Regions from separate parts of the Erwinia sp. INIA01 genome, predicted to be linked through region 3. Evidence: predicted binding sites of a transcription regulator. Region 3 holds the regulator's gene; each other region holds the start of a gene.
The links. Region 3 encodes CRP, which controls carbon source genes, mostly activating them, when cyclic AMP is high. Its sites were predicted from a motif close to ATGTGANNNNNNTCACAT; they were not measured.
Positions count from the first base shown of each region.

Region 1: the regulator CRP is predicted to act here: its motif matches at 5,498-5,515, upstream of pth (aminoacyl-tRNA hydrolase).
Region 2: the regulator CRP is predicted to act here: its motif matches at 1,956-1,973, upstream of aaeR (HTH-type transcriptional activator AaeR).
Region 4: the regulator CRP is predicted to act here: its motif matches at 4,902-4,919, upstream of idnD (L-idonate 5-dehydrogenase).

Region 1 covers NZ_JAPDNC010000005.1:61,380-69,092, forward strand. The annotation lists gene prs (ribose-phosphate diphosphokinase) at 1-323, shown strand, start outside; gene OMR58_RS10465 (LysR family transcriptional regulator) at 1,266-2,156, opposite strand; gene OMR58_RS10470 (MFS transporter) at 2,266-3,723, shown strand; gene OMR58_RS10475 (GGDEF domain-containing protein) at 3,835-5,004, shown strand; gene ychH (stress-induced protein YchH) at 5,145-5,420, opposite strand; gene pth (aminoacyl-tRNA hydrolase) at 5,692-6,279, shown strand; gene OMR58_RS10490 (SulP family inorganic anion transporter) at 6,322-7,713, opposite strand, start outside.
Region 2 covers NZ_JAPDNC010000013.1:21,377-29,089, forward strand. The annotation lists gene tldD (metalloprotease TldD) at 1-939, shown strand, start outside; gene aaeR (HTH-type transcriptional activator AaeR) at 1,021-1,938, opposite strand; gene aaeX (p-hydroxybenzoic acid efflux pump operon protein AaeX) at 2,206-2,409, shown strand; gene aaeA (p-hydroxybenzoic acid efflux pump subunit AaeA) at 2,417-3,349, shown strand; gene aaeB (p-hydroxybenzoic acid efflux pump subunit AaeB) at 3,363-5,321, shown strand; gene OMR58_RS20835 (barstar family protein) at 5,680-5,949, shown strand; gene yhcN (peroxide/acid stress response protein YhcN) at 6,030-6,293, opposite strand; gene yhcN (peroxide/acid stress response protein YhcN) at 6,391-6,660, opposite strand; gene yhcN (peroxide/acid stress response protein YhcN) at 6,773-7,036, opposite strand; gene argR (transcriptional regulator ArgR) at 7,489-7,713, opposite strand, start outside.
Region 3 covers NZ_JAPDNC010000003.1:536,553-544,265, reverse strand. The annotation lists gene OMR58_RS07940 (hydrolase) at 1-850, shown strand, start outside; gene OMR58_RS07935 (YheU family protein) at 850-1,068, shown strand; gene OMR58_RS07930 (phosphoribulokinase) at 1,166-2,035, shown strand; gene OMR58_RS07925 (amidohydrolase) at 2,044-3,231, opposite strand; gene crp (cAMP-activated global transcriptional regulator CRP) at 3,778-4,410, shown strand; gene OMR58_RS07915 (YccS/YhfK family putative transporter) at 4,470-6,548, shown strand; gene argD (bifunctional acetylornithine/succinyldiaminopimelate transaminase) at 6,545-7,713, opposite strand, start outside.
Region 4 covers NZ_JAPDNC010000002.1:387,422-395,134, reverse strand. The annotation lists gene OMR58_RS03715 (dipeptidase) at 1-514, opposite strand, end outside; gene idnR (DNA-binding transcriptional regulator IdnR) at 583-1,578, opposite strand; gene OMR58_RS03705 (gluconate:H+ symporter) at 1,669-2,988, opposite strand; gene idnO (gluconate 5-dehydrogenase) at 3,036-3,800, opposite strand; gene idnD (L-idonate 5-dehydrogenase) at 3,810-4,841, opposite strand; gene OMR58_RS03690 (NADPH-dependent 2,4-dienoyl-CoA reductase) at 5,079-7,088, shown strand; gene OMR58_RS03685 (YagU family protein) at 7,091-7,621, opposite strand.

The sequences.
Region 1 (7,713 bases), on a different contig from region 3:
GTGACGTTGCTGGCCGTGACTGCGTACTGGTTGACGATATGATCGATACCGGCGGCACCCTGTGCAAAGCGGCGGAAGCGCTGAAAGAGCGTGGCGCCAAGCGTGTATTCGCTTATGCCACTCACCCAATCTTCTCCGGTAACGCGGTTGAGAACCTGCGTCATTCGGTGATTGATGAGGTTGTGGTGTGCGATACGATTCCGCTGCCAGAAGAAATTAAAGCGCTGCCAAACGTGCGCACCCTGACGCTGTCAGGCATGCTGGCGGAAGCGATTCGTCGTATCAGCAACGAAGAATCCATTTCTGCGATGTTTGAGCATTAATTCACTGGCCGGGTTATTCCGGCCGGTTTGTTTTTAGCGTTCAGTTTTATATAGCCGCTGTCTTTCGGGACGGCGGTTTTTTTGTTTTGGTTGCTAACGGACAGGTACTTTTGGGCCGGTTTGCGCCACTGCCGAACGATCATTGCTGCGGCTTCCGGGTTTTGGGGCCAGTCTGCGCCACTGCCGGGCGGTCCTCACGCCGCTTCGCGGTTCCTTCGGTTACGGCATCTGGCCTGTCGGACCGGTGAAGATGGTGCATCCATGCACCAGCTTCACCTGACGCCAACGTCCTTGTTGGCGTCTCCTGGCCATCTGCCTCCACCTCAGCGCTGCGGATTACCCGGCAGTGGCGCAGACCGGCCCTCTTGACTAAATGGCGTCGCTGTTGATGAGTAACGGATTAAAAACCTCTTGAATTCAACAAGTGTTGATAACCCATTTCGTATTTCGTAGCGCATTTCCATTGATTTTCATTCAATCAAATAGCGTCATTGAATCAATCCATCCCAGATCTTGCTCAATAGCGAAGCTTCGTAACCGAACTCATCCCGATGTTGCTCTGTAATGACAGGTAACATCATATTAAATAAGCAGACTCGTAGAACCTACCCTCAGCATACACACCTAATTTGGAATTTGATCACCAGGTCGGCCAGGCAGAATAAGCGTCGTTATTTTTTCGCAACCAACACAGAATTTAAAAGCAGACTGGCGGGTCCATCGGTTGGGCAATCCACAGCGCTGAACGGAGTAAGGAAGCCAGGATTCACCCGCAGGACGCGGGTGAAAGTCAGAGCCGGGCCATGGACGGCCCGTCTCTGACGGTCCGACCGGCTGACGCACGAAGTGAAGGCACCGCGAAGCGGCGCGAGGACCAGCCCAACCGATGGACCCGCCAGTCAGCGCAAACACCGAAGTTGCAGAAAACACCTAAGCAGCAAATCACCGATCCAACCCGATATGCTCCGCAAGATAATCAATAAACACCCGCAACTTCGGTAACAAATGCCGATTCCCCGGCCACAGCAGCGAAAACTGCCCTCCGGCACTGATACAATCATCCAGAGCACAAACCAACTCCCCGCTATCCAGATACTCCTGCACCGAAAAATCCGGCACGTAAATCAACCCAAGCCCACGCCGGGCGGCCGAAATCTGCGCTTCAAGATTATTGAACACCAGCGACCCCTGCAGCGTAAGCTGACGCGCATCAACGCCGTCAAACTGCCAGGGCTGAAGCTGACCGCTGCCGGAAAACCGGTACAGCAGGCATTCATGATCGCTCAGATCGGCAGGCTGCTGCGGCCGGCCACGACGGGAAAAATAATCGGCGGAGGCAACAAGGCAAAAACGAAAGCCCCCCAGCCGCCGCGCCTTCAACCGTGAATCGGCAAAGTCACCGCTGCGCAGCACCGCGTCATAACCCTCACCAATCACATCCACCAGACGATCGTTGAAATCAAGATCCAGCTCAATATCCGGGTACTGCGCGGTGAACCCGGGCAGCAGAGGCAGCAAAAGACGGTAGCCAATCGCCGGAAAACTCAGCCGCAAACGTCCGCGCGGGGCGGACATCAACCGCGACAGCTCCTGCTCGGCCTCCTCCAGCTCCTGCACAATGCGCTGGCTGCGCTCATAAAACAGCGCCCCCTCTTCCGTCAGGCTCAGGCTGCGCGTACTACGGTTGAACAGGCTCACCCCGAGGCTGCTTTCCAGCCGCGCCACGCTTTTACCCACCGCCGACGCCGATACGCCAAGGCGCTCTGCCGCCGAAGCGAAACTCCCCGCCTGCGCAGCTTTCACAAAGGCCGTCAAACCACTCAGACTTTCCACGCTGCTCATTCGATACTTTTTGTCCTTTATCTTCGGCCATTCGGCCTGTTTATCACCCACACATGCCAATCTATCCTGCTTTTTTGACTGATGAAAGCGGAGATAAAAAATGAGTTCCCTGACACTTGAAGCCCAAAGCAGCCGCTGGAGCGTGCTGGCCGTTTGCAGCGCGGCGCTGATGCTGCCGCTGAGTTTTTCTGCCGGGGTCATCGCCACGCCAGCGATTGCCGTTCATCCCGGCGGTTCTCCCCTCGCGCTGAGTTGGATAACCAACTCATTCCTGCTCAGCTTCGGCAGTTTGCTGATGGCCGCTGGCTCCCTGGCCGATCGCTATGGCCGCAAGCGCCTGTTTATCAGCGGCGTATTGGTATTCACCCTGCTTTCACTGCTGACCCCATGGCTGCCTTCAGTAGTCTGGCTGGATATTGTTCGCGCGCTACAAGGGGCGGCTGCCGCTGCCGCACTGGCCGGAGGTTCAGCAGCCATGGCCAACAGTTTTAACGGCGAAGCGCGCGCCCGGGCTTTTAGCATGCTGGGAACCAGTTTCGGCGTGGGGCTGGCGGCGGGACCGGTGGTGGCAGGAATGTTGATGCAGGCGGCGGGCTGGCACAGCGTTTTCCTCTGCTGTGCCCTGTTTGGTGCGGTGGCATTACTTTTTGGCACCCGCTATCTGGCCGAGTCACGCAACCCCGACCCGCAGCCGCTGGACTGGGCCGGTATCATCACCTTCAGCACCGCGCTGACGCTGTTTACCTGGGGATTATTGCAAATGGCCGACGGCGGCAGTACGCCGCTCACCCGCATTCTGCTGCTGGCTTCCCTGCTGACGGGTGCGCTGTTTGTCTTTATTGAGCGGCGCACGGCCTTCCCGATGCTCGACCTCAGCCTGTTCCGCTACGGCCGCTTCGTTGGTGTACAACTGTTGCCGGTCGCGACCTGCTACTGTTTCGTGGTACTGCTGGTGCTGCTGCCGCTACGATTTATGGGATTTTACGGCTATGACGCTTTAACCACGGGTTTGCTGATGTTAGCCATCTCGCTGCCAATGCTGATTATTCCCTCGATCGCGGTCAGTCTGACCCGCCGCTACCATCCCGGCACGGTCAGCGCGGGTGGTCTGCAGCTGGCCGCTGCGGGTATCGGGCTGCTGAGTGTGGTAACGCCGCAAAGCTCGCTGCTGTTAACCCTGCTGGCGATGTTACTGATCGGAACAGGTAGCGGGCTGCCGTGGGGGCTGATGGACAACCTGTCGGTCAGCGTGGTGCCGCCGCAGCGTGCGGGTATGGCGACCGGAATTTTCAGTACGGTGCGCGTAGCCGGGGAAGGCGTGGCGTTGGCAAGCGTCAGCAGTCTGTTTACCTTTTTGCTGGCCCGCCTGGCAAATCTTCACCACGCCTCTGCCGAATCGCTACCGACATTGAGTGCCGGATCGGCCATCGACTCCGCACTGTTACCGATGGCGGAGCACGCCTTCGCACAGCTGCTTTGGGTACTTTTGGTTGTTACCGTGATCTGTGCCATCGCGATCTGGCTGTGCCTGGTTCCCCGGGGTAAGCAGATTAATTAAGCGGATAGTGATGCCGGACAGTTTTTTTTAGCAATTTGGCATAACCCCCCCTTTTGAGGACCATTTATTAATGCTACTTTGCTCGAATTGACTTAATCGGAATATTCTTATATGGCGCTAGACGTCGCAACCCTGTTTATCTGCGAGCTGTACGTACTGCTGTTTCTTATCGTCATCACCGCCTTTGCCTGGAGCGGCGCACAGTACGATAAAGTGTTGGGATTTAACTGTATCTCGCTGATTGTCAGTGTTATTGCCGTCTGGTTAAGCAGCCTTCGTAGCGAAGGCCTGCTGTTCTGGTCAGTGGCGGTGGGCAATATCTGCGTGCTGCTGGCCTATGGTCTGTTACTCAGCGCCTTTCGCGCCTTTCGAGGCGCGCGGTGCGGCTACGACTGGACGCTGGGCATGGTGCTCTGGGGCGTGCTGTGCCTGTTCCCGTGGTTCTGGAACTCAATGCACAACCGGATTCTGGTTTCCTGCCTGATGTGTATTATCTACACCGCAGCGATGATCCGCGAACTGCACCGCGCGCGTGCCATGCTACCGGTGACCTTCTGGCCCGCCCGACTTCTGCTGTGGATACATCTTCTGTTTAGCGTTTTGCGGGCGCTACTGGACGGCGGCATACCCAGCCCGCTCTACGGGGCGATTGGCGGTTCGACCTTCTCGGTTTATGTCATCCTGGAATCAATACTGATTGTGATCGGCATGAGTTTTACCCTGATGGCGATGGTTAACGAACGCACACTGATCAAGTACAAACAGGCTTCGCTGCTCGATCCGCTGACCGGCGTCTGGAATCGCCGTGCGCTGTTTGAAAAAGCCGACCAGCTGGCAAACCCTGCCAGCGCCGCCCGCGAGATCACCGTGATGTTGTTCGATCTCGACCACTTTAAAAGCATCAACGACCGCTATGGTCACTATCATGGCGATCAGGTGCTGATCGATTTTTGCCACAAAGTGGTCACTGAGCTACCCGCGGACAGCTTTTTTGCCCGGCTTGGGGGCGAGGAATTTGCTGCCATTGTTTTATGCGATGAAAAAGTGGGTATGGAAACGGCAGAGCGGATTCGTCAGATAATAGAAGCTTCGAGACCGCAGCAGGTGCACTACAGCGTCAGCATTGGCGTTGCCAGCAGCTCTTATGGACCCCTGCTCGTGGATTCACTGATTGCTGCGGCGGATGATGCGCTGTATCAGGCCAAAGCAGCCGGACGTAATCAGATAAAGGTGTATCATCCGGACGAACAGCGGTTACAAACCCTGCCGGTAGCCGGTTAAACAATTGACGGACGAGCTTCGCTGTCTCAAGCTGATGGCTTTAACTACGCCTGAACAAGACATAATGCCCGCGAAGGCGGGCATTAATGAAGGTCAGCAAAGCTAGATGATTTAACCCTATTGTCCACTGCGGGACTTAATTAGTGCTGGCGATTACCCTGACGGCAGCGTTTATCGCCGCAGTGACGCACCCAGTAGTAGCGGTCGGCAATTTTTTCCCGTCCGCTAACGCGGGCACCAACCAACCACAGCAGCGCACCGATGAAGATACTGAAAATCGCCCCATGCACCATAAACTGCGGTAACTGCAGCTGCGGCATCTGATTAAGAACCGAGTAACCTACCCCGAAAATCATCACCACTAAACCCAGCACCATCAGGGCGTTGCCCATTACATGTGTATGTTTACGTTTCATTACGCACCTCCAGACGGTTTAACAGGGCAAATTCCATTGCCAGATGTCCATAGTGTAGGAAATCGTCTGGGCTCTCGTTGCGGGCGTGATCACATTTATTGCTAAATCTTTGACAGTTCTTTACATCTAATCGACTGAATTTGTATAGAAAATGTATTATCACGCTGACTAACTATCTGCCATTCGCAGAGAGCGTCCGGTGGCCTTTGAGTTATCCCTTCCGCTTCAGTAAACTACCTGCCTTAATTCGTACGCTTCAGGAAAATACACCGTGAGCAGCATCAAACTGATTGTTGGCCTTGCCAATCCCGGCGCTGAATACGCCGCTACGCGCCATAATGCCGGCGCCTGGTATGTTGATTTGCTGGCTGAACGTCACAATCAGTCGCTAAAGGAAGAAAGTAAATTTTATGGCTACACCGCGCGATTGAATATCGGCGGTGAAGATGTGCGCCTGCTGGTGCCGACCACCTTTATGAACCTCAGCGGTAAAGCCGTGGCGGCGATGGCGACGTTTTATCGCATCGCGCCGGAAGAGATTCTGGTCGCGCACGACGAGCTGGACCTGCCGCCGGGCGTGGCAAAATTCAAACAGGGCGGCGGCCACGGCGGGCACAACGGCCTGAAAGATATCATCAGCAAGCTGGGTAATAACCTGAACTTCCACCGCCTGCGCATCGGCATCGGCCATCCTGGCGATCGTAATAAAGTGGTGGGATTCGTGCTGGGTAAACCGATGGCCTCTGAACAGCCGCTGATTGATAACGCCATTGACGAAGCGGCGCGCTGCACCGAAGTGTGGCTGAAGGAAGATAAGCTGAAGGCAATGAACCGCCTGCACAGCTATAAAGCGGGTTGATAGCAGCAGGCCCGGATTCGGGCCTGCTTGCGACGCTCTACGTCAGGCGTCGTTGCTGGCGACCTTATAATCGGGGTCGTCCAGTTCATGCGTACAGTATGGCCCCGCCTTTTTCAGCAGGCTGATGCAGTCCTCGCTGAGATGGCGCAGGCGAAGGGTTTTTCCTGCTTCCAGATAGCGCGCGGTCAGCTTATCAATCGCCTCCACGCCGCTGGAATCCATCACCCGGGTACGCGCAAAATCAATCACCACCCGATCCGGGTCCTGCTGCGGATCGAACAGCTCCTGGAAACTGGTTGTCGAACCAAAGAACAGCGGCCCCTCCAGACGATAGGTTTTCTGCCCTTCTTCACTCTCCTGCGCGACGATAGTGATGCGCGCATGCTGCCAGGCAAAGACCAGCGCGGAGATAATCACCCCGCAAATCACCGCCATCGCCAGATCGGTAAAGATCGTCACCAGCGTCACGGCAATCATTATCACCGCATCCGCTTTCGGCATCCGCTTCAGGCGCTTGATTGAACTCCACTCAAAGGTATTGATGCACACCACAAACATAATCCCGGCCAGTGCCGCCACCGGCAGCAGCGCGATGTACTGCGACAGGCTGACAACAAACAGAATCAGCAGTACGGCACCGACCAGGTTTGAGATGCGCCCGCGGCCGCCGGAGGTGAAGTTAATAATCGACTGGCCGATCATCGCGCAGCCCGCAAAACTGCCGAAGAAGCCGCACAGCGTATTGCCGATGCCCTGTGCCACGCACTCCTGATTACCCGCGCCTTTTTTGCTGCCCATTTCATCCAGCACCGCCAGCGTCAGCAGCGACTCGATCAGTCCGACCAGCGCAATCACCACCGAATACGGCAGCACGATTTTCAGCGTTTCCCAGCTCACCGGCACCTGCGGCAGGTGGAACATCGGCAGCGTGCCGGAGATATCCGCCAGATCGCCAACGCGTTTGGTATCCAGCCCAAAGCCAATGGCGATCGCGCTAATCACGAGCAGCGCCGCCAGCGAACCGGGAATAATTTTGGTCACTTTCGGGAACAGCCAGACAATCAGCATCGCCAGCGCGACCAGCGCGTACATCATCGGCCCCTGCCCTTTAATCATCGGGAACTGCGCCAGCATAATGACAATCGCCAGACCGTTAACAAAGCCATAAATCGCCGGCTGCGGCACCAGACGGATAAACTTGCCCAGCTTGAGCACGCCAATCGCCAACTGAATCAGCCCGGCGAGGATGCTGGCCACCAGCACATACTCGTAGCCGTGCTGGGTAATCAGGCTAATCAGTACCACCACGATCGACCCGGCCGCACCGGAGATCATTCCCGGCTTGCCACCGAAGAAGGCGGTGATAATGCCGAGGATAAAGGCGGTATGCAGGCCGATAGTCGGCGACAGCCCGGCCAGCAGGGAAAAGGCAGT
Region 2 (7,713 bases), on a different contig from region 3:
GCCACGGATGGAACGCTAGCGGCGGATGTCCGTCCGCTGGTTCGTCTGTCCGTCAGCGTACAGGTTGAGGATAACGGCAAGCGCGAGCGTGGTTCCAGCGGCGGCGGTGGTCGTCATGGTTATGAGTTCTTCCTTGCGAATGAAGACGGTGAAGTTCGTGCCGACGCCTGGGCGCGTGAGGCGGTCCGTATGGCGCTGGTGAATCTGAACGCCGTAGCGGCCCCGGCAGGCTCCGTACCTGTGGTACTGGGCGCAGGCTGGCCGGGCGTGCTGCTGCATGAAGCGGTGGGTCACGGCCTGGAAGGCGACTTCAACCGTCGTGGTACTTCGGTATTCAGCGGTCAGATGGGGGAGCTGGTGGCTTCTGAACTCTGTACCGTAGTGGATGACGGCACCATTGAAGGGCTACGTGGTTCGCTGGCCGTTGATGATGAAGGTGTTCCGGGACAGTACAACGTACTGATTGAAAACGGTATTCTGAAAGGCTACATGCAGGATAAGCTCAATGCGCGTCTGATGGGCGTTAAGCCAACCGGTAACGGCCGCCGTGAGTCCTACGCGCACCTGCCGATGCCACGGATGACCAACACCTATATGCTGGCCGGTAAATCGACGCCGTCAGACATTATTGCCAGCGTTGAATATGGCCTGTACGCGCCGAACTTCGGCGGTGGTCAGGTGGATATCACCTCCGGTAAGTTTGTGTTCTCAACCTCAGAAGCCTATCTGATTGAGAACGGCAAAGTGACTAAACCGGTGAAGGGGGCAACCCTGATCGGTTCCGGCATTGAGGCGATGCAGCAGATTTCGATGGTCGGTAACGATCTGGCGCTGGATAAAGGCGTTGGCGTCTGCGGTAAAGAAGGGCAAAGTCTGCCGGTCGGCGTCGGCCAGCCAACGCTGAAGCTGGATAAAATCACGGTAGGCGGCACGGCGTAATTCAACGCTGGTTTTCTCGCAACGTTCAGTTATTTAAATCGGGCGATCGCACAGGCGGCCGCCCGATTTTTTATTTCCCCGCTACACCTTTCGGAATTCCCGGTAGATTTCATCGACCTTATCGAAGTAACTGATAAGGTAGTTAATACATACCTGAACTTTGAGCGGCAGCTTGTCTTTTTGCGTATAGAGCGCATAGACCGGGCGCGGCATCGAATGATAGTGGGTAAACAGGATCTCAACCTCACCGGCGTTAATCTCTTCAATCACCCACATCAGCGGCACGTAGGCGATACCGGTCCCGGCTTTCAGCCAGCGAATTAACGTCTGAGCATCATTGGTGGCAAAACGCCCCTGCGGCGATAAGCGAACAGATTTACCTTCCGGTGAAGTCAGTTCAAAATCATTGTCAGTGCGCACGCTGTATTCAAGCCATGAAAAGTTACTGATATCCTCTGGATTTTCCGGCGTACCGTGCTGTGCCAGATAGCTTTTTGCTGCACAGACCACCATCGGCATCGATCCCAGGCGTTTGGAAAACAGACCGGAATCCTGAAGAGCACCCACACGCAGGACCAGATCCAGACCATCGGCGATCAGGTCAGGGGCCGGAATACCGGTGACCAGATTAATTGTCAGGCCGGGATATTCTTTCAGCATCTCCACCGTCATCGGGGCCAGCAGGTTTTGCGACATGGTGGAAGAGCTGCCGATGCGCAGCGTACCGATGGGCGTATTATTAAATGCCCACAGCTGTTCATGAACCTGCTGAACTTCAGACAGCATTCTCCGACAGCCCTGAAAATAGATCTTCCCTGCTTCGGTCAGCCCGATACTGCGCGTACTACGATTAAGCAATTTAACCTGCAGCTCATCTTCCAGCCGGGCGACAATCTGGCTGACCGCAGAAACGCTGAGCTGTAGCTGCTGTGCTGCGGCGGTGAACGAGCCCAGTTCCACCACTTTGGCGAAAACGGACATGCCTTTCAGTCTTTCCATTATTAACCCTGGCTTAAAAGTGATTTAGATCACATTTGGTAGATAACTTATAGTCAAGCGCGTTACTATAGCAGTGCCGGACTACCGTTCTGAAGTCCTACTCCCTATTTTAAAGCTCACTTTATAAGCTACTATTCTGTGAGTATCGGTTGTGATCCGGGCCCGACTTCGTGGCCATCATCAGCCTGAACTTTAAACTGCCCTGAAACAGGTGGGAGATCGTTATTGCGTCTTCGTATTCCGGCACTGTTTTTACAAGGATAAGAGATGAGTGTGCTTCCTGTTATCGTGGTTTTCGGGCTTTCTTTTCCGCCCATTTTCTTTGAAATCGTCGTGTCATTGATGCTGTTCTGGCTGGTTCGTCGCCTGCTTATGCCGACCGGACTCTATGACAGGGTCTGGCATCCAGCGCTGTTTAACACCGCGCTTTACTGCTGTCTGTTCTACCTTGTATCCCGCTTGTTCGTCTGAGGTCATCGTGAAAGCACTAATAAGAAAAATTTCCCGTTTCGCCATCACCCTGATTTTGGTGGCGATCGCGGTGGTTCTGATTTTCCGCGTTTGGGTGTTTTACACCGAATCCCCGTGGACCCGCGATGCAAAGTTTACCGCCGATGTGGTCGCGATTGCACCCGATGTGAGTGGCCTGATAACCGATGTGCGTGTGCGTGATAACCAGCTGGTTGAGAAAGGCCAGGTGCTGTTCGTGATTGACCAGCCGCGCTATCAAAAAGCGCTGGACGAGGCTAATGCCGACGTTGCCTACTACCAGGCCATTCTGGATGAGAAGCGTCGCGAAGCGTCTCGTCGCAACCGGCTGGGCGTTTCCGCCATGTCGCGTGAGGCTATCGATCAAGCCAACAATGATTACCAGACCACGGAGCATCAGCTGGCGAAATCCATCGCCACGCGCGATCTGGCGAAACTGGATCTGGAACGTACCGTAGTGAAGGCACCCTCGGCCGGGTGGATCACCAACCTGAACGTCTATGCCGGTGAGTTTATTACCCGGGGTTCCACGTCGGTGGCGCTGGTCAAACAGAATTCGTTCTATGTACTGGCCTTTATGGAAGAGACTAAGCTGGATGGTATTCGTCCTGGCTATCGTGTTGAGATCACGCCGCTTGGCAGCAACCAGGTCATTCTTGGCACCGTTGACAGCATGGCCGCCGGGGTGACGAACAGCAGCAGTACCGTTGACAGCAAAGGCATGGCGACCGTCGATTCGAATCTGGAGTGGGTACGTCTGGCACAACGTGTGCCTGTGCGTATTCGCCTGGACAAGCAGCCGGGTAACCTGTTCCCGTCAGGCACCACGGCGACCGTTGTGGTCACCGGTGCGCAGGATCGCCAGGAAAAAGACATCTCCCCGCTGATGAAACTGATGCATCGCCTGCGCGAGTTTGGCTAAGGTGGAGTAAATGATGCAGTGGTATCGTCTGCGATTTCCCATCAAGCTGACTTTTGCCATCATTCTGGCGCTGTTTGTGGGCTTTGAATTCAATCTTGAAACTCCGCGCTGGTCGGTGATGACCGCCGCGATTGTTGCCGGCGGTACGGCCTTTGCCGCCGGGGGCGATCCCTTCTCCGGGGCGTTGCGCTACCGCGGTATGCTGCGTATTGTCGGGACCTTTATCGGCTGTATCGCGGCACTGACCATCATGATTGCCACCATCCGCGCGCCGCTGCTGATGCTGCTGCTGTGCTGCCTGTGGGCCGGCGTGTGCGTGTGGCTGTCATCGCTGATCAAGCTTGAGAACTCCTATGCCTTAGGCCTGGCCGGTTATACCGCGTTGATTATCGTGGTCAGCGTTGATTCCAGCGGTTCGCTGCTGCTTGCGCCGCAGTTCGCCGTAGAGCGCTGTAGCGAAATCATTATTGGTATTGTTTGCGCCATTCTCGCCGATATGCTGTTTTCGCCACGATCCATCAAGCAGGATATCGACCGCGAGGCCGATGCACTTCTGCTGGAGCAGTATCGGCTGATGCAGCTTTGCGTTGCCCATGCCGACAAGGATGAAGTGGATAAAACCTGGGCTGGACTGGTTCGTCGAACCACCGCTCTGAAGGGAATGCGTTCGCTGTTGATGATGGAATCGGGCGGCTGGCCGAAGGTGGAGCGCCGAATGGCGGTGCTGAACACGCTTTCACTGACGCTGATTACCCAGGCCTGTGAAACGTTCCTGATCCAGAACTCCCGCCCGGAATATGTGCCGCCACAGTTTCTGCTGCTGTTTGAAAAGCCGGTTGAAAGCACGGCAGACATCCATAAGCGGATGAAAATCATGCGCCGGATTATCACCGTCAGCGGCAGCAAAAATACACCGGCAACGATTCGCAGCTGGGTCGCTGCGGCCAGCCGCTATTTGCTGTTGCTGAAGGGTATCCACACCAACAGCAGCATCAGCCGTATCGAAGAAGAGGTGCTGAATGCCGAGCCGGTCGTCAGAATGCGTTCGGCAGAATCCCGGCACGCTATTATCAACGGTGTTCGTACTTTCGTTGCCACGGCCGTGGGTTCTATATTCTGGCTGTGGACCGGCTGGGCCTCCGGCAGCGGGGCGATGATTATGCTGGCGGTCATTACCGCTCTGGCTATGCGTATGCCAAACCCGTTGATGATGGCCAAGGATTTCCTCTACGGGATGATTTTTGCCGTTCCGCTTGGTGCGCTGTATTACATGGTGATCATGCCCGCGACGCAGCAAAGTATGCTGCTGCTGTGTATTGCTCTTGGCGTGATGGCATTTGTGGCCGGTATCTTTATTCAGCGGCGTCAGATCGGCACGCTGGGCGCGCTGGTTGGCACAATTAACATTTTGACGCTGGATAACCCGATGACCTTCCACGTCAGTACTTTCCTTGACGGTGCGCTGGGGCAGGCCATTGGCTGTTTTGTGGCACTGTTGGTGATTCTGCTTATTCGCGACAGCTCTAAGGCGCGTATAGGTCGCACGCTGCTGAATCGCTTTATGTATGCGGCGGTGTCAGCGATGACCACCAATACGGCCAGGCGGCGGGAAAACCATCTGCCTGCGCTGTATCAGCAGCTGTTCATGCTGCTGAATATCTTCCCGGGCGATATTGATAAATTCCGCCTGGCGCTGACGCTGATTATTGGCCATCAACGGCTGCGCGATGCGGATATTCCGATTAATGACGACCTGTCTGCCTTCCATAAACAGCTGCGCCACACCGCTGACCGGGTTATTTCGGCGAGTAGTGATGCGAAGCGGCGTCACTATTTCACCCGTCTGCTGTCCGAGTTTGATATTTACCAGCAAAAGCTGGCGCTGTATGAGGCACCGATCAGCGTGACTGAACCGGTTGCCCGGCTTGCCCAAATGCTGAAAAAATACCAGAACACCCTGATCCAGATTTGATCCTTTCGCCGGTAGTGCAGACTACCGGCATCTTCGCCGTACTTTTTCCCATCACGATGCCACACCGTCACAAAACAGCATGGTTTTGCCATCTATACTTGTTCATATAACCGTAATTGAACCGGGACCGGCCAAAAAAGATCTCCTTTTTTAAGGAAAAGTGGCCTGTACAGCCGGGATACTTTGCTGCGGAAAGAGATGTAAACCCGCGTGTTGGGAATGCCATCCGGCACCTTCCATAGGCCTAAAACGTTTTATCTGTGGAGTAAAAGGTCGATGCCTGGCCTGCATATTGGTGGACTGTAACCCGGCGGGCGGCACACCGTCGTCCGGCAGTTTTTTCAGCGGAGCAGCCTTAATGAGAAAAGAGATTTTTGACTTTAACGAGATTGTCGATCGCGCGCATTTTTACCGCCAGTTCAGCGAGCGCTTCGCTCTGGAGCCACACGGTATTACCGATCTCGACAGTTTATGGGATGTGCTGATCGCGGTGAAGATGCCGCTACCGCTGGAAATTGAGTTTATCAATCTGGGGAGTGGGCAGAAGCGGCGCTATGGAGCGCTGATCCTGCTATTTGATGAAGCTGAAGAGGAGCTGGAGGGCCAGCTCCACTTCAATGTCAGATAGTCTTTATCAAAAAGGGCCCCGGCGAACGGGGCCAAAGAGTTCGTCATAGGCGGCTATTAATGGATAGCCTCGACGAGGAATTACTTGTAAATCTCAGCGGTCACGTGCCAGTTGTCCTGATTGCGGTCTTCTACCACGCGATAGGCGCTGGCACCCTGCATATCTGCTTTCTGTGACAGCTGCTGGTGAATATCCGAGGGTACTCCGGCCACACCGCTTAGCGTAATTGTCCCCGCAGATTGCAAGTTCTCTGCCTGTTGGCTATTGACCAGTTCGGCGGCAGAAGCGCCGAAACCGATCATTGACAAAAGACTCAATGCAGCGATGGTTGTTTTGATTTTCATAGATTATCTCCCATTTGCAATCAACAACCTACGGGCTACGTCATAATGACCAGGTCGTCGATACCACCACCGGATGCCGGGCATCCGGTGCGATGACTTATTTGTACAGTTCAGCAGTCGCGTGGTAGTTGCCATCATTATGCGCTTCGATCACGCGATAAGAGGTTGCACCTTGCTGGTCAGCTTTATCTGACAATTGCTGGCGGATATCACTTGGCGCCGCATCGATGCCGCTAACGCTGATGGTGCCGACAGATTGCAGATTCTGTTGAGCAACCTGATCGTTAGTCACCAGTTGTGCAGCGCTGGCACCGAATGAAAGAACAGAAGCAAGACCTAAGGCAGCGATAGTAAATGTAGTTTTCATGATATTGACTCCAGATAAGGTTTTTCGGTAACCGAAAGGGCTAAAAAGCATTTATTATTCTTGGGGTTACCGTACTAATTTTTTGACACTGAATAACTTTTTTAAACCGGTATTATTTGTAAATCTCGGCGGTGGCATGCCAGTTACCGTTCTGATAACTCTCGATAACGCGGTATGCACTGGCACCTTTCTCCGTCGCTTTGCTATCCAGCGCCTGGCGGATATCCATTGGTGAACCGGCGACGCCGCTGACGCTGACCACACCGATTGACTGGAGATTCTGCGCCTGAGTGGCGTTAACAGATTCGGCGGCAAATGTACCGAATGACAGAGCAGAGAGTACGCTTAGAGCGGCAATGGTAGTTTTTACGTTCATGATTTTATTCCTCGTCAACTGTTTTTATCTTTTTAGTTACTGTGATTCTCATCACGGAAATAAGTATAGATCTGATAACGGAAAATATTAATAGCAGGCTAATAATATTTTTCTGGGATTTATTGCAACTGTGTGCGGTTTTAATAACCACTAGTTATAAGAAGTGCTTATATTTTGCTCTGGCTTTGTTAAATTCACGTAAAAACATCAACCTGGATGACTTTAACTATTTGTGCGGTTATTTGCGGGCGATCACACAGGTGAAATAAATAGTGCTTTGCCAGACAGGCTGTTTTCTCGCGAAAAGCCAGTGATATGTGCTAATAGACGGGGGCGGTGGCTCGACAACTGAGGTAAGAGCTGCCTTGCGACAGCTCATAAATGCCCCGGTAACAGGTGTTAGCACGAGGTTAAGCAATGGGGCATAACAAGACTGCTTATAACTCTTTCCTTTAAAGCTCCTGCTCGAACAGGACCAGGATTGCATCATGCAGTTGCTTGACGGTAAAGGCGCGGGCAGGGGTAATAAAGATGGTATCGTCCCCGGCGATAGTACCAAGGATACCTTCGGCTTTTCCCAGTGAGTCGAGCAGGCGGGCAATCAGCTGAGCGGCTCCCGGACTGGTATGGATCACCACCAGGGCATCATTGAAGTCGACATCCAGCACCAGGTTTTT
Region 3 (7,713 bases):
CGATTTCGTCGATCTTGCCTGGAGTGAAGACCCGGCACAGGCGCGGCATAAACCTCGCGTGGTCCTGTTCCACGGTCTGGAAGGCAGCTTTAACAGCCCCTATGCGCACGGTCTGCTGCAGGCGTGGAAAGATCGCGGCTGGCTGGGCGTGGTGATGCATTTTCGCGGCTGTAGCGGTGAGCCGAATCGCCTGAACCGCATCTATCACTCCGGAGAGACCAGTGATGCCAGCTACTTCCTGCAGTGGCTGCGCGATGAGTGGGGCCAGGTGCCGACCGCCGCTGTCGGCGTCTCCCTCGGCGGTAATATGCTGGCCTGCCTGATGGGGCAACAGGGCGATAACTGCCTGCTGGATGCAGGCGTAGTCGTTTCCGCTCCGCTGATGCTGGAACCCTGTAGCCAGCGGCTGGAGCAGGGGTTTTCCCGTATCTACCAGCGCTATCTGCTCAATCTGCTCAAGCAGAACGCCACGCGCAAGCTGATGGCCTGGCCCGGCACGCTGCCCATAGAGCTGCCACAGCTGCGAGCACTGAAAAAGCTTCGCGCCTTTGATGATGCGATTACCGCCAGAGCCCACGGCTTTGCCGACGCGACCGACTACTATCGCCGCTGTAGCGGACTACCGCTGCTGCCCGGCATCAGCAAACCGCTGTTGATCATTCATGCACTGGACGATCCCTTTATGACCGCTGAGGTGATCCCCGATCCGGCCCTGCTGCCGCACAATATTGAGTATCAGCTGACCCGCTACGGTGGACACGTTGGTTTTGTAGGCGGAACGCTACGCCAGCCGCAAATGTGGCTGGAACAGCGTATACCGCAATGGCTTTCAACCTGGCTGGAACCCTGATGATTATTCCCTGGAAAGATCTCGACTCTGAAACGCTTGATAACCTGATTGAATCCTTTGTTCTGCGCGAGGGAACCGACTACGGTGAGCAGGAACGATCGCTGGAACAAAAAGTGAAAGACGTTCGCCGCCAGCTGGCCAGCGGAGACGCGGTGCTGGTGTGGTCAGAGCTGCATGAAACCGTCAACATCATGCCTCGCGGGCAGTTTAACGGCTGAGGATAATTTTCCCGGTCGCCACGCGGCGAGGATGACTTTGCACCGATAAACATGTTAGGAATGATCCGTCCGCCTATCTCTCAGGGAGTTGTTTACCATGTCAGCCAAACACCCGGTTATCGCCGTCACCGGCTCCAGCGGTGCAGGAACGACCACCACCAGCGTTGCCTTCCGGAAAATATTCCAGCAGCTTAACCTGAGGGCAGCGGAGGTCGAGGGAGACAGCTTCCATCGCTTCACCCGCCCGGAGATGGATATGGCCATCCGTAAAGCGCGCGATCTGGGTAAACACATCAGCTACTTTGGCCCGGAAGCCAACGACTTCGGACTGCTGGAGCAAACCTTTATTGAGTATGGGCGCACGGGTAAAGGCAAATCACGCAAATACCTGCATACCTACGATGAGGCGGTGCCCTGGAATCAGGTGCCCGGGACCTTTACCCCATGGCAGCCGCTGCCTGAACCCACCGACGTGCTGTTCTATGAGGGTCTGCACGGCGGCGTACTCACCCCGCAGAATAACGTGGCGGAAAACGTCGATCTGCTGGTTGGCGTAGTGCCTATCGTCAACCTTGAGTGGATACAGAAACTGGTGCGCGATACCAGCGAGCGCGGCCATTCGCGCGAAGCGGTGATGGATTCGGTGGTGCGTTCAATGGAAGATTACATCAACTACATCACGCCACAGTTTTCCCGCACCCACCTGAACTTCCAGCGCGTTCCGACCGTAGATACCTCCAACCCCTTCGCCGCCCGTGGCATCCCGTCACTGGACGAGAGTTTTGTGGTTATTCACTTCCAGGGGCTGGAAGATATCGATTTTCCCTATCTGCTTACCATGATTCAGGGCTCATTTATCTCCCATATTAAAACCCTGGTGGTGCCGGGCGGAAAAATGGGCCTGGCGATGGAACTGATTATGGGCCCACTGGTTAAGCGACTGATCGAAGGGAAAAAAATCAGCTAATCGGATGGTCATCGCGACGATGACATAAGCTGCTGATGGATAAAACCAATGTGCAGCTGCACGCCAATTGGCAGAACATCTTCATCAAGGCGGAAGTGCGGATTATGCAAGCTCCAGCAGGTGCCTTTTTCCTCGTTGCCCGAACCGATAAACAAGAAGCATCCGGGGATAACCTGCTGGTAGGCTGAAAAATCTTCACAGCCAAACATGGGATGCGGCATTATTTTCAACGCGTCGGCGCCCAGCGTATCCACCACATTTTTTGCGGCGAAACGACAGGCATCCGGGTGGTTGAAGCCCAGCGTGTAACCCTTTGTCCATTCCAGCTTGTAGCTGGCCCCAACCGCCGCCGTCATGCCGCCGAGCATCTGTTCCATCATTTTTGGGATTTCAGTGCGCGTATTTTCACTCAGCGTGCGCAGGGTGCCTCTGAGATGTGCCACATCCGGAATAACGTTGTAGCCCCCGTCGGCCAGAAAACTGGCAATACTGAGCACGGCACCCTCGTTAGGGTCAAGCCTGCGTGAAATGATTTGCTGCAGCTCCTGAACAACCCCGGCACCTAACACCACGGGATCGCACGCCGTATGCGGCAGAGCAGCATGCGAGCCTTTCCCCTGCAGAATCAGATCGAAATTATCACTGGCCGCGCTAAAAACACCTTCGGTGAAACTGACGGTACCGGTAGGAAAAGCCGGCATCACGTGCAGACCAAAAATCATCGAAACCCCATTAAGCACACCCAGAGAAACCAGTTCCTGTGCCCCACCCGGCGGCACCTCTTCCGCATGCTGAAAAATAAATCTCACGGTTCCGGCAATCTGTTGTTGCAGCTGGCACAGTACCCAGGCCGCTCCCATCAGCATGGCCGTATGCGCATCGTGACCACAGGCATGCATGACGCCCGCATTACGCGAGGTAAAAGGCTCCTGGTTCAGCTCATGGATCGGCAGCGCATCCATATCAGCACGTAGCGCTATGCATGGGCCGGGGCGCGCCCCTTTTAGCTCCGCCAGCACGCTGTTAGGTGAGGGACGGCTAAGGGTTAATGCACCCCATTGCTGAAGCTCGCTGGCGACGTAATCCGCAGTTTTTTGCTCATGAAAAGAGAGCTCGGCATGCTCATGAATATGTCGACGCCATTGCAGTACTCGTGGGGTGATATCTTTAATCAGTGACGCGGTTTGAGATTTCATAGTTACTCCTGTAACGGTGAAAAAGCAGCCAGAGCCGACTACCGGGCAGTGAAGCCAGTCACCCCATCCGTCACTCGTGTTCACCCGGTCAATGACCGGGCCAACAGCCGCAGAAAACGCATTTCATGGGTAGGGTGAATAGGGTGATAAAAACACAAATCAGTGCAAGATCTGTGGCGAACCGTGCCAAAACGGCCCTCGTACAGCAGGCTTACAGATCCCTCTCCAGACAATAAAAACGACAGCCGCTCCTTTTCTCACTATGCTGAAGCGAGACAACATGACACAACACAAGACAGCCAGGTCAAGCTGTGCTACAAACGGTGCTGTATTATTATTCTGGCATTGCAATGCATGGTGAAAACGGGACAACAGGATGAGCCAGACTCTTAACGGTATGGCCCGTTTGATTTTCCTATGGGAAGCGCCTGACAGGGAACTCCTTCCCTGTGTACCCGAAATATTTCAAAAAGCAGTTAACATTTCTGCAACCTGAGTGATAAAAGGGTATATTTAGGCACGATTACAATAAGAGGATAACAGCGAATGGTTCTCGGCAAACCGCAAACAGACCCAACCCTCGAATGGTTCCTGTCACATTGCCATATTCACAAATATCCATCCAAAAGCACCTTGATCCATCAGGGTGAAAAGGCAGAAACCCTCTACTACATCGTCAAAGGCGCAGTAGCGGTGCTGATCAAGGATGAAGAAGGCAAAGAAATGATTCTTTCCTACCTCAATCAGGGCGACTTTATTGGCGAACTGGGCCTTTTCGAAGAGGGCCAGGAGCGAAGCGCGTGGGTGCGCGCTAAAAGTGCCTGTGAAGTAGCTGAAATCTCCTATAAAAAATTCCGCCAGTTGATTCAGGTTAACCCTGACATTCTGATGCGTCTTTCTTCGCAGATGGCACGCCGTCTGCAGGTCACTTCTGAGAAGGTGGGTAACCTCGCCTTCCTTGACGTAACCGGTCGTATTGCACAAACCCTGCTTAATCTGGCCAAACAGCCGGATGCCATGACCCACCCGGATGGCATGCAGATCAAGATCACCCGCCAGGAGATCGGCCAGATCGTTGGCTGTTCTCGTGAAACCGTGGGGCGTATTTTGAAAATGCTGGAAGATCAAAACCTGATTTCCGCGCACGGTAAAACTATCGTGGTTTACGGTACGCGCTAAGCGGTTGTGGATCTGTGGCGCGACACTCTGGTCGCGCCTTTTTTTCTGTGGTATTGGGCATGTGGCGGAGAATCATCTATCACCCTGAAGTGAACTATGCACTGCGGCAAACGCTGGTGCTGTGCTTGCCGATAGCCGTTGGCTGGCTGTTAGGCGATCTTCGACAGGGTTTACTCTTCTCATTGGTTCCCGCCTGCTGTAACAACGCCGGTCTTGATACTCCCCATAAACGTTTTTTCAAGCGCCTGATTATCGGCGGCAGCCTGTTTGCCTTCTGTAGCTTTATGATCCTGTATGCCGGGGAACAGGGCGTACCGCTGCCGATCATCATGCTGGTGATGGCACTGATGCTGGGCGTCACTGCGGAAATCAGTCCACTGCATGGCCGTCTGCTGCCCGCCTCGCTCATTGCCGCCATTTTTACCCTCAGCCTTGCCGGAAGAGTTCCCCTCTGGCAACCGCCGCTGCTCTATATTCTCGGTACCATCTGGTACGGGCTGTTTAACTGGCTGTGGTTCCGCCTGTGGAAAGAGCAGCCGATGCGTGAAACGCTTAGCCTGCTGTATCGCGAGCTGGCCGACTACTGCGAGGCGAAATATACGCTGCTGACCCGGCTGACCGACCCGCAGACGGCCCTCCCGCCGCTGCTGGCACGCCAGCAGAAAGCGGTGGATTTAATTAATACCTGCTATCAGCAGATGTATATGCTGGCCGCCAGCCAGGATAACCACTATCAGCGGCTAACGCGGGCCTTTCAGGTGGCACTGGATCTACAGGAACACATTTCCGTCAGCCTGCATCAGCCGGAAGAAGTGCAAAAGCTGGTGGAACAGAGCCACGCCGAAGCGGTGATCCGCTGGAATGCACAAACCATTGCTGCCCGGCTGCGAGTGCTGGCCGATGACATTCTCTATCATCGCTATCCTGAACGTTTCACCATGGATAAACCATTGCAGGCACTGGAGAAAATCTCCCGGCAGAATAAAGAAAATCCGGTGGGGAATTTCTGCTATTACCATTTCAGCCGCATCGCCCGTGTGCTCCGCACCCAGCGGCCGCTGTATCGACGCGATCTGATGGCGGATCGTCAGCGCCGGTTACCGCTGATCCCGGCGCTGAAGAGCTACCTGTCGTTGAAATCTCCGGGCCTGCGCAGCGCCGCACGCTATGGAGTGATGCTTGCCTTTGCCAGCTCGCTGGCGCTGTTTTTTAATCTGCCCAAGCCCTACTGGATACTGATGACGGTCATGTTCGTCAGCCTCAATGGTTACGGTGCCACTCGGGTTCGCATTCAGCACCGGGCAATGGGAACCCTGGCCGGACTGGTCATTGCCGCCGTTATGCTGCGCCTGCACGCACCGGAATCGGTGATGCTGCTGGTTATGCTGGCCCTGACGCTAATCGGTAATCTGTTTATCCGTAAATTCTATGGCTGGGCCACGATCGGCTTTACCATTACCACAGTATTCACGCTGCAACTGCTGTCGCTCAACGGTGTGCAGCTGCTGATACCGCGCCTGATGGATACGCTAATTGGCTGTCTGATTGCCTTTGGTGGGATGATCTGGCTGTGGCCGCAGTGGCAGAGCGGGCTGTTAAGGCAGAATGCCCACGATGCGCTGGAAGCCTATCAGGAAGCACTGCAGCTTTTGCTGGGACAGGAACAGGAACCGGCAAAACTGGCCTGGCAGAGGATGCGGGTCAATCAGGCCCACAACGCGCTGTTTAACTCACTGCATCAGGCGATGCAGGAACCAAACTTTAATGCCAGCTATCTGAAGGATATGCAGCTGTGGGTGACCCACAGCCAGTTTATTGTCGAACACATTAATGCCATGACGATTCTGGCGCGCGAGCACACCATGCTCACGGAATCACTGGCACAGCGCTATTTGCAGTCGTGCGAAATCGCACTGCAACGCTGCCAGCAGCGCCTGGAATATGATGGACCCAGCTCAGACAGCAACGTACTGGAAGCGCCGGAAGATTTTCATCAGGGGCCGGTGACCATCCTGGAACGGCACGTGAAGCGTATTCTCGGCCACCTCAGCACCATGCACACTATCTCGTCACTGACCTGGAGCCAGCGCCCGCATCAGGGCCGCTGGCTGTCCCGGCGTTTACGCAAGTCGCCCTAGCCTAAAACTTTTTCTACCGCTGCCGCAAAGCGCTTCATCCCTTCGGTAATATCCGCAGGATCGATAACCAGCGATGGTGCAAAGCGCATCACGTCCGTACCGGCTACCAACACCATCACCCCTTCAGCCGCTGCGGCATTCAGGATGTCGCGCGCTTTACCGGCATGCTGCGGTTTCAGCGCGGCACCGATCAGCAGCCCCATTCCACGGATTTCGCTGAACAGATCCAGTTTGGCATCCAGCGCCTGCAGGGCATCAACAAACAGCTGACGCCGCTGCGCCACGCCGTCCAGCACCTCTGGGGTATTGATAATATCCAGCGCCGCTTCCGCTACCGCACAGGCCAGCGGGTTACCGCCGTAGGTGGTGCCGTGTACGCCAGGGGCCATCACCGATGCGATCTCGTTGGTGGTCAGCATCGCACTCACCGGGAAGCCGCCGCCCAGCGCTTTCGCCGTGGTGACGATATCCGGCTTCACGCCGTAATGTTCATAGGCAAACAGCTTGCCGCTGCGGCCCATTCCACTCTGTACTTCATCCAGTACCAGCAGCGCATTATGCTCATCACACAGCTGACGAAGCCCCTGCATAAATTCCTGAGTCGCAGGCGTTACGCCGCCTTCGCCCTGGATCGGCTCCACCACGATGGCGCAGGTGTGATCGTCGATAACCGCTTTGACCGCCGCCAGGTCGTTAAACGGCACATGGACGATGTCGGCAGGCTTCGGCCCAAAGCCGTCGGAGTACTTCGGCTGTCCACCGACGGAAACGGTAAACAGCGTACGGCCATGGAAGGCGTTATGGAAAGCGATGATCTTGCTTTTAAACGGGCTGTGGCGCTGGGTAGCGTAATAGCGCGCCAGCTTGAATGCCGCTTCGTTGGCTTCTGCACCGGAGTTAGCAAAGAACACGCGCTCGGCGAAGGTAGCAGCAATCAGCTTGCTGGCCAGGCGCAGGGCAGGTTCGTTGGTGAAGACATTGCTGGTATGCCACAGGGTTTCACCCTGGGTTTTCAGCGCTTCAACCAGTGCCGGATGGCAGTGACCGAGCGCCGTTACCGCAATACCACCGGAGAAATCGACGTACTCTTTCCCTTCCTGATCCCAGATGCGGCTCCCTTTTCCTTTTACCGGAACGAACTGCGCTGGTGCATAAACAGGCAAAA
Region 4 (7,713 bases), on a different contig from region 3:
CGGGAAACGTACCGTTAATGCCGAAACCGAAACGGTTGGGGATATTCCAGAACGGCCCGATGCTGCGCAGCCCGGCGGCGGCCCAGCCTTCCAGCTGGCTCAGATCCTCATCCAGCCCTTCGGCACCTTCAATGTGCAGCACCATCGCCAGCACGCCCTGCGCCATGCACTGCTCAATATCGCTGACGCTGCGGCAGATGCGCGCCTGTCCTGCCGACTGCTGCGCAATCTGCTGGAAGATGGCGATCTGCTGCTCGGTGATCGCCAGCGGATCGTGCCGCAGCGCCTCCTGCTCGGCATCGCGCTTGAAGAATTTAGCCACGTGCTCCGCAGGAGGCACAAACACGGCAAACAGCCCCCCGGCAAAGCCAACCTGCCGCATGCGGTTCAGGTCGAGATGGCCGCCAAGGCGCTGCTGAAGAAAGGCCTCGGCCGGGCGTTCAGGATGATGCAGCCACAGGTGCAGCAGCACATCATTATGGCCGTCAAAAACCGGTTGCGGGATATCGCTCATTTGCAGTGCCTTTATTACGCGGGAAAATCAAAGCATAACGCAGTTTTCGCCGTTGTCAGAACCGGCGATCACATGGTTTCGCCCATAAAGATTTGATAGCTGAGGTCCACCGAGTCAGCGGTAAAGCTGTCATCGCTGATTTTTTTCAGCAGCAATTCGGCGGCGGTGTAGCCGATCGCATAGCGTGGGGTGATCACGCTCGCCATCGTCGGGTACATTTCCCGGCTGATATCCAGCCCGTGAAAACCGGCAATCGCAATGCGGCCCGGCACCGCAATCCCCTGCCGCTGGCAGTAGAGCAGCGCACCGAGTGCCAGGTCATCATTGGTGCAGAATACCGCATCCAGATCGGGGTACTGCTCCAGCGCGGTGGTGAGCATCGCCGCGCCCAGCTTCTGCGAGGAAATGGCTTTCGGGTTAATCCTCCGCCCTTCTCCGCCCCGCTCACTCATCGCCTGGCAATAGCCGCGATAGCGAAACTCATCGCGACGGTCATCCTGTGAGCCAAAATAGATAATACTTTTCCGCCCCTGATCGAGCAGCGTGCGCGTCATATCGTAGCCAGCGCTGTAGTTGTTAAAGCCGACCTGCATATCCAGACACGCGCCCTGGGTATCCATCACCTCCACAATCGGGATTTTCGCCGAGCGCAGATACTTCACCGCCCGCAGGGTGTGGTCCTTTTCGCTAAGCAGGATGCCGTCGATATTGTAGGACAGCAGATTGATGATCTGTTCCTCTTCCACCTGCTTATCGTAGTTGTAGTTGGCGATCAGCGTCTGATAGCGCCCCTCTTTGGTCGCCGCTTCAATACCGCTGAGCAGGTCGGCGAATATCTGGTTTTTAAACGACGGGATCAGCACGCCCAGCGTGTAGCTCTTCGCGTTGAGCAGCATCTCCGGCGCGCGGTTGGGAATGTAGTTAATCTCTTCAATGATCTGGGCAATTTTCGCCCGGGTTTCCGGCGCAACGCGTTCTGGCGTCCGCAGATAGCGGCTTACCGTCATCCGGGTTACGCCAGCCAGCGTGGCGATGTCCTGTAACGATATGCGGTGCGATCTCATAAGCTTCCATGGAATCAAATAAAAGTAAAAAGGGCCAGGCAAGCCTGGCCCTTACGGGACGACGACGGAAGTAACCGGCCGTCTGACAGATTAGTGAATAATGGCGTTCAGAATCAAGACGCCCGCCAGGCCGAGGAAGGAAATCAGCGTTTCCATCACCGTCCAGGTCTTCAGCGTTTCAATCACGCTGAGGTTGAAGTAGCCCTTGAACAGCCAGAAGCCAGGGTCGTTAACGTGTGACGCGATCACGCTACCGGAACCCACCGCCAGCACCATCAGCGCCGGGTCGGCGTGGGTGATAGCAATAATTGGCGTGACGATACCGGCGGTGGTGATCGCCGCGACGGTCGCAGAACCCAGCGCGATACGCAGCATGGCTGCCACGGTCCAGCACATCAGCAGCGGAGACAGCGACGAGCCTTTCATCATATTCGCGATGTAGTCACCCACGCCGCTGTCCACCAGCACCTGCTTAAAGGCACCGCCACCGGCGATAATGAACACGATCATCGCAATCGCGCCGATGGAGGAGCTGCACATCTCCATCACGTCGTCCATCTTACGGCCGTTACGCAGGCCCAGGGTGAACACCGCAATCACTACCGAGATAAACAGCGCCACCGCCGGGTTACCGACAAATTCAAAGAACTGGCGCAGCACGTTTTCTTTCGGCGTGGTCAGCTCAAATACCGCCGCCACCGCCATCAGGATCACCGGAATAATCGCCGCGAAAATACTGGTCCAGAAGCCCGGCATTTCATGGTCTTCAAACACTTTCGGGTTATACAGCCCTTCCGGCGGTGATTTTTCAAAGTTTTTCAGGAATTTCGAGAACACCGGCCCGGCGATAATCACCGTCGGGATAGTGATGATCATGCCGTACAGCAGTGTAGTACCGAGGTTAGCACCAAAGATAATGGCGATAGCGGTCGGGCCCGGGTGCGGCGGCAGGAAGCAGTGGGTCACCGACAGCGCGGCCACCATCGGCACGCCGACGTACAGCAGCGGCAGGCGTGCGGCGGCCACCACGGTAAACACCAGCGGCAGCAGCAGCACGAAGCCGATTTCATAGAACATCGCCAGGCCAACTACCAGACCGGTGACCATCAGCGCCCACTGCACGCGCTGTTTACCGAAGGCGGCAATCAGCGTGGTCGCCACGCGCTGCGCGGCCCCGGTGTCGGACACCAGCTTGCCGAGCATGGCACCGAAGCCGAGGATTAGCGCCAGCCCACCGAGCGTGCCGCCAACCCCTTTCTGGATCGAAGCGATAACCGCCAGCGGCGTCATCCCTTCGGCCACGCCGACTACGGCAGAGACAAAAATCAGAGCGATGAAGCCGTTGACCTTAAATACGATCATCAGCACCAGAAGCAGAATGACCCCAAAGGCTATTATTGTAATGGGCATAGAAATTCCTGTGTTTTAAAAGGTCCGGTGTCTTAAGGTGTAGCCGCTTACACTGCTACGCGCATCCCGCCGTCGACAAAAAGCAGGTGCCCGTTCACAAAATCAGAGGCTTTTGAAGCAAGGAACACCGCAGCACCGATCAGCTCTTCCGGGTTGCCCCAGCGCGCGGCCGGTGTGCGTTTACACAACCATGAGGTGAAGGCTTCATCATCCGCCAGCGCCTGGGTCATTTCGGTTTTAAAGTAGCCCGGCGCAATGCCGTTTACCTGAATGTTGTAGCGCGCCAGCTCAACGCACATGCCGCGCGTCAGCATGGTCACCGCGCCTTTTGACGCAGCGTATGGGGTGATGGTGTCGCGGCCCAGCTCGCTCTGCATCGAGCCGATATTGATGATTTTACCCTGCTTGCGGGTCACCATCTGGCGTGCCACCGCCTGAGAAACCAGGAATACCGCAGTCTGGTTAACGGCGATAACGTCGTTCCAGTCCTGCTCCGGGAATTCCAGGAACGGGCGACGGCGCTGAATACCGGCGTTGTTCACCAGCACGTCGATCGGCCCGATCTCGCTCTCAATTTTTTCCACTGCCGCATTCACTGCCGCTGACTGAGTCACGTCAAACGCTACAGCGTGTGCCTTAAAGCCCTGCTGCTGCAGCGCAGCGGCGGCTTTATCCGCACCTTCCTGCGTGGTGGCGTTGATGATCACTTCGGCACCGGCCTCGGCCAGCCCTTTCGCCATCAGAAAACCAATACCGCGGCCGGAACCGGTGATCAGTACACGTTTGTTAGCGAGTGAGAAAAGCGTTGTCATGATTTGTCCTTAAAAAGTCAGCTGCACTTTGGCGGCTTTTTGTTTATCACCGGCAAATACCAGTGCAGCATCGATATTCTGATAGTCATATTCACCGCTGAACAGCGGCAGCGGGTTCACCGTACCGTTGCCCAGCCACTCCACCGCCGTATTGAACTCGGTGGTAAAGCGGAAGGAACCGACCAGTTTTATTTCTTTGGCGATCAGCATCATGATCGGGAAGCCCGGCACGTCGCCGCCCATACCTACCTGCACCAGCGTGCCTTTTGCACGGGTCACTTCCAGGCAGCGGGTCAGAGAAGAAGGATGACCGGAGGCTTCAAACGACACGTCGAAGTAGCCTTTCTCCGCCAGATAAGGGGTGAAGTCGCCGTTGGCCGCGTGAATGGTGTCGGTTGCACCCATCGCCACTGCCATCGCCAGCGAGCGCTCGCTGATATCGGCACAGACCACTTCCGCCGCGCCCTTGGCTTTAGCCGCCGCCGCGATCAGGCAGCCGATAGGACCCACGCCGGAGATAAAGACTTTTTTGCCCTGAAGATCGCCGCCCTGATTGGCCGCGTGGATGCACACCGCCAGCGGTTCGGCAAACACCATCACCTTCTCATCGGCCTGGTTGTCGAAAGGAATACACTGGCTGCTGTCGACCACCTTGTACTGAGTGAAGCCGCCGTCAACGTGTGGGAAGTACATCGCGCTGCCGAAGAAACGCATGCCGGTACACTGGTTCTCTTCCTGCGCTTCGCAGTACTTGCAGTGGCCGCAGGGCTTGGACGGGTTCACCGCCACTTTTTGATTCTCTTTCAGCGCCGGGTTATCACTTTTCACCACGTAGCCAATCACTTCATGACCGAGGATCATCGGCATTTTCACCGCAAAGTTGCCGACTTTGCCGTGCTGATAGTAGTGCAGATCGGAACCGCAAATGCCGCCGCGCGTGATGCGCACCAGCGTGCCTTCGCCCTGGTAATCCACCTGCTGGCTGACAACCTCGACCTGCTCTTTACCGTTGATCATGCAGGACTGCGTGGTAGTACTCATGAGAAACCTCTAATACGTATTCATTGAGGCGCCTATGAGAACGATTTTACAGATGCAAAACTGTGAACAAGATCACTAAAAATCATGTTACTAAACTCATGTTACGCATAACGTGACGCTGCTACCCTTTCGGAGAAACCTTAATCAGTGGCATACATCACAAAGCCAATAACTGTACTTTCGTCGCGGTCATATGATCGCTACAGTTAACTCATCCGACCACTTCCGGGATTTACGATGAGCGTGTCACTGTTCTCTCCGCTGGACCTGGGTTTTACCCAGCTCAAAAACCGTTTTCTGATGGGTTCCATGCATACCGGGCTGGAAGAGCATCCGCAGGGTGCCGAACGGCTGGCGGCGTTTTACGCCGAGCGCGCGCGGGCCGGAGTGGCGCTGATTGTCACCGGCGGCATCGCCCCCACGCCGGAGGGCGTGGTCAGCCCCGGTGCTTCGGTGCTGAACGATGAGTCGCAGCTGGCACACCACCGCCGGGTCACCGACGCCGTGCATCAGGCCGGTGGGAAAATTGCCATGCAGATCCTGCACACCGGCCGCTATAGCTATCAGCCCGGCCTGGTTGCCCCTTCGGCGATTCAGGCTCCCATCAATCCCTTTACCCCACGTGCGCTCAGCCACGAAGAGATCCTGGCGCTGATCGCCGCCTATGCCCGCTGCGCGCGTCTGGCACAGCAGGCCGGTTACGACGGCGTAGAGATCATGGCGTCCGAAGGCTATCTGATTAACCAGTTTCTGGTGACCCACACCAATCAGCGTGACGATGAATGGGGTGGCGATGACGTGCGCCGCCGCCGCTTTGCGCTGGATATTCTGCGCGCGGTACGGGCGGCGGTAGGCGACGAATTCATTATTATTTTCCGCCTGTCGATGCTGGACCTGGTGGACCAGGGCGGCACGCTGGAGCAAACCATCACTCTGGCGAAAGAGGTGGAACAGGCCGGTGCCACGCTGATCAATACCGGTATTGGCTGGCACGAGGCGCGTATTCCGACCATTGCCACCGCCGTGCCGCGTGCCGCTTTCGCCTGGGTGACGCAGGCGCTGAAGCAGCATCTGCGCATCCCGCTGATCACCACCAATCGCATCAATCACCCGGATGTGGCGCAGGCGGTGCTGGATGACGGCTGTGCCGATATGGTGTCGATGGCGCGGCCGTTCCTGGCCGATGCCGAATTTGTGCTGAAGGCGCAGCAGGGGCGCAGCGATGAGATCAACACCTGCATCGGCTGTAATCAGGCCTGTCTGGATCAGATTTTTGTCGGCAAGCTCACCTCCTGCCTGGTCAATCCCCGCGCCTGCCACGAAACCACTCTGCCGCTGATCCCCGCAGCCGTGCGGAAAAACCTCGCGGTGGTCGGTGCCGGGCCAGCCGGTCTGGCGTTCGCGGTGAATGCCGCCGCGCGCGGGCATCAGGTGACGCTGTTTGACGCGCTGCCCGAAGTGGGCGGGCAGTTCAATATCGCCCGGCAGATCCCGGGGAAGGCGGAGTTCAGCGAAACCCTGCGCTATTTCCGCCGCCAGCTGGATATCCACGGCGTGACCCTGCGGCTCAATCAGTACGTCAGCGCCGCTCAACTGGCCGACTTTGATGAAGTGGTACTGGCTACCGGCATTGAGCCACGAACACCGGCCATCCCGGGTATCGATCATCCTTCGGTTCTCAGCTATCTGGACGTGATCCGCGATAAAAAACCGGTCGGCCTGCGGGTGGCGATTATCGGCGCGGGCGGCATCGGTTTTGATACCGCAGAATATCTGGTGCAGCCTGAAACCGCCGCGCCGCAGGATATCGCCGACTTCTGCGAAGAATGGGGCATCGACCGCACGCTGACCCGGCCCGGAGGCCTGACGCGCCCGGTCGCGCCTCACAGCGCCCGCCAGGTCTGGCTGCTTCAGCGCAAACCCGGTAAGCCCGGTGCAGGGCTGGCGAAAACCACCGGCTGGATACATCGTGCCAGCCTGCAAATGCACGGCGTGCAGATGTGGGGCAGCGTTGAATATCAGCGAATTGATGATGACGGGCTGCATATTCTGCGCGATGGTGAAGCGCAGCTGCTGGCGGTGGATAATATTATTATCTGCGCCGGACAGGAGCCAAGGCGGGAACTGGAAACGCAGCTCCTCGCCCAGGGCAAGCCGCTGCATATTATCGGTGGCGCAGATATAGCCCAGGAGCTGGATGCCCGCCGGGCTATTGCGCAGGGAACTAAACTGGGGCTGGGGATTTAGCCTCAGCGCCCGGCGGAGGTGGCAAGGCGCTCCTCGGCATCCCGGGCGCGGGTTATGCAGTTACGCAGGTCGCGGCGGAATATTTCAATCGTCCACATCCAGAGGATATGGCCGAAGGTTTCGGACAGGATTTCATCGGCGGGCAGATCCCACAGGGCCGGTGCCCAACCCGCAGCCGGTAAAATCACGCCGTGAAAAATCACGGTGATGACCAGCGCAAATGCCACGCCCTGCCATAGCTTAATCGACGGGAAGATCTCCGCCAGCCAGCAGTAGAGCATGGCGAAAAAAACCGAAAACAGGTGGTGAACGCCCGCCACACCCCAGTTCACCACGTGCCCGGACCAGTGATAGATCATCGCTTCGGTGTTCAGGCCCAGATCGTTGAGCATTTCAACAGGCGGAATCGCCCGATCGGCCGTGCGCGGCGGGAATGGGTTCTCACTGCCCCACTTAACGAAGCTGGCAACATTACCCCCTGCAAAGCCCGCCAGCAGTGCGGCGGAATAACGGCGATACGATTTATTGGTCATGCGGTAAAGCTCTCCATGCAAAAAAATCCTTTAAGTTCCCGGAAATACCGTTCCGGTGGTGCAGCATAACCTTTTTTGTACTCGGAAGATTG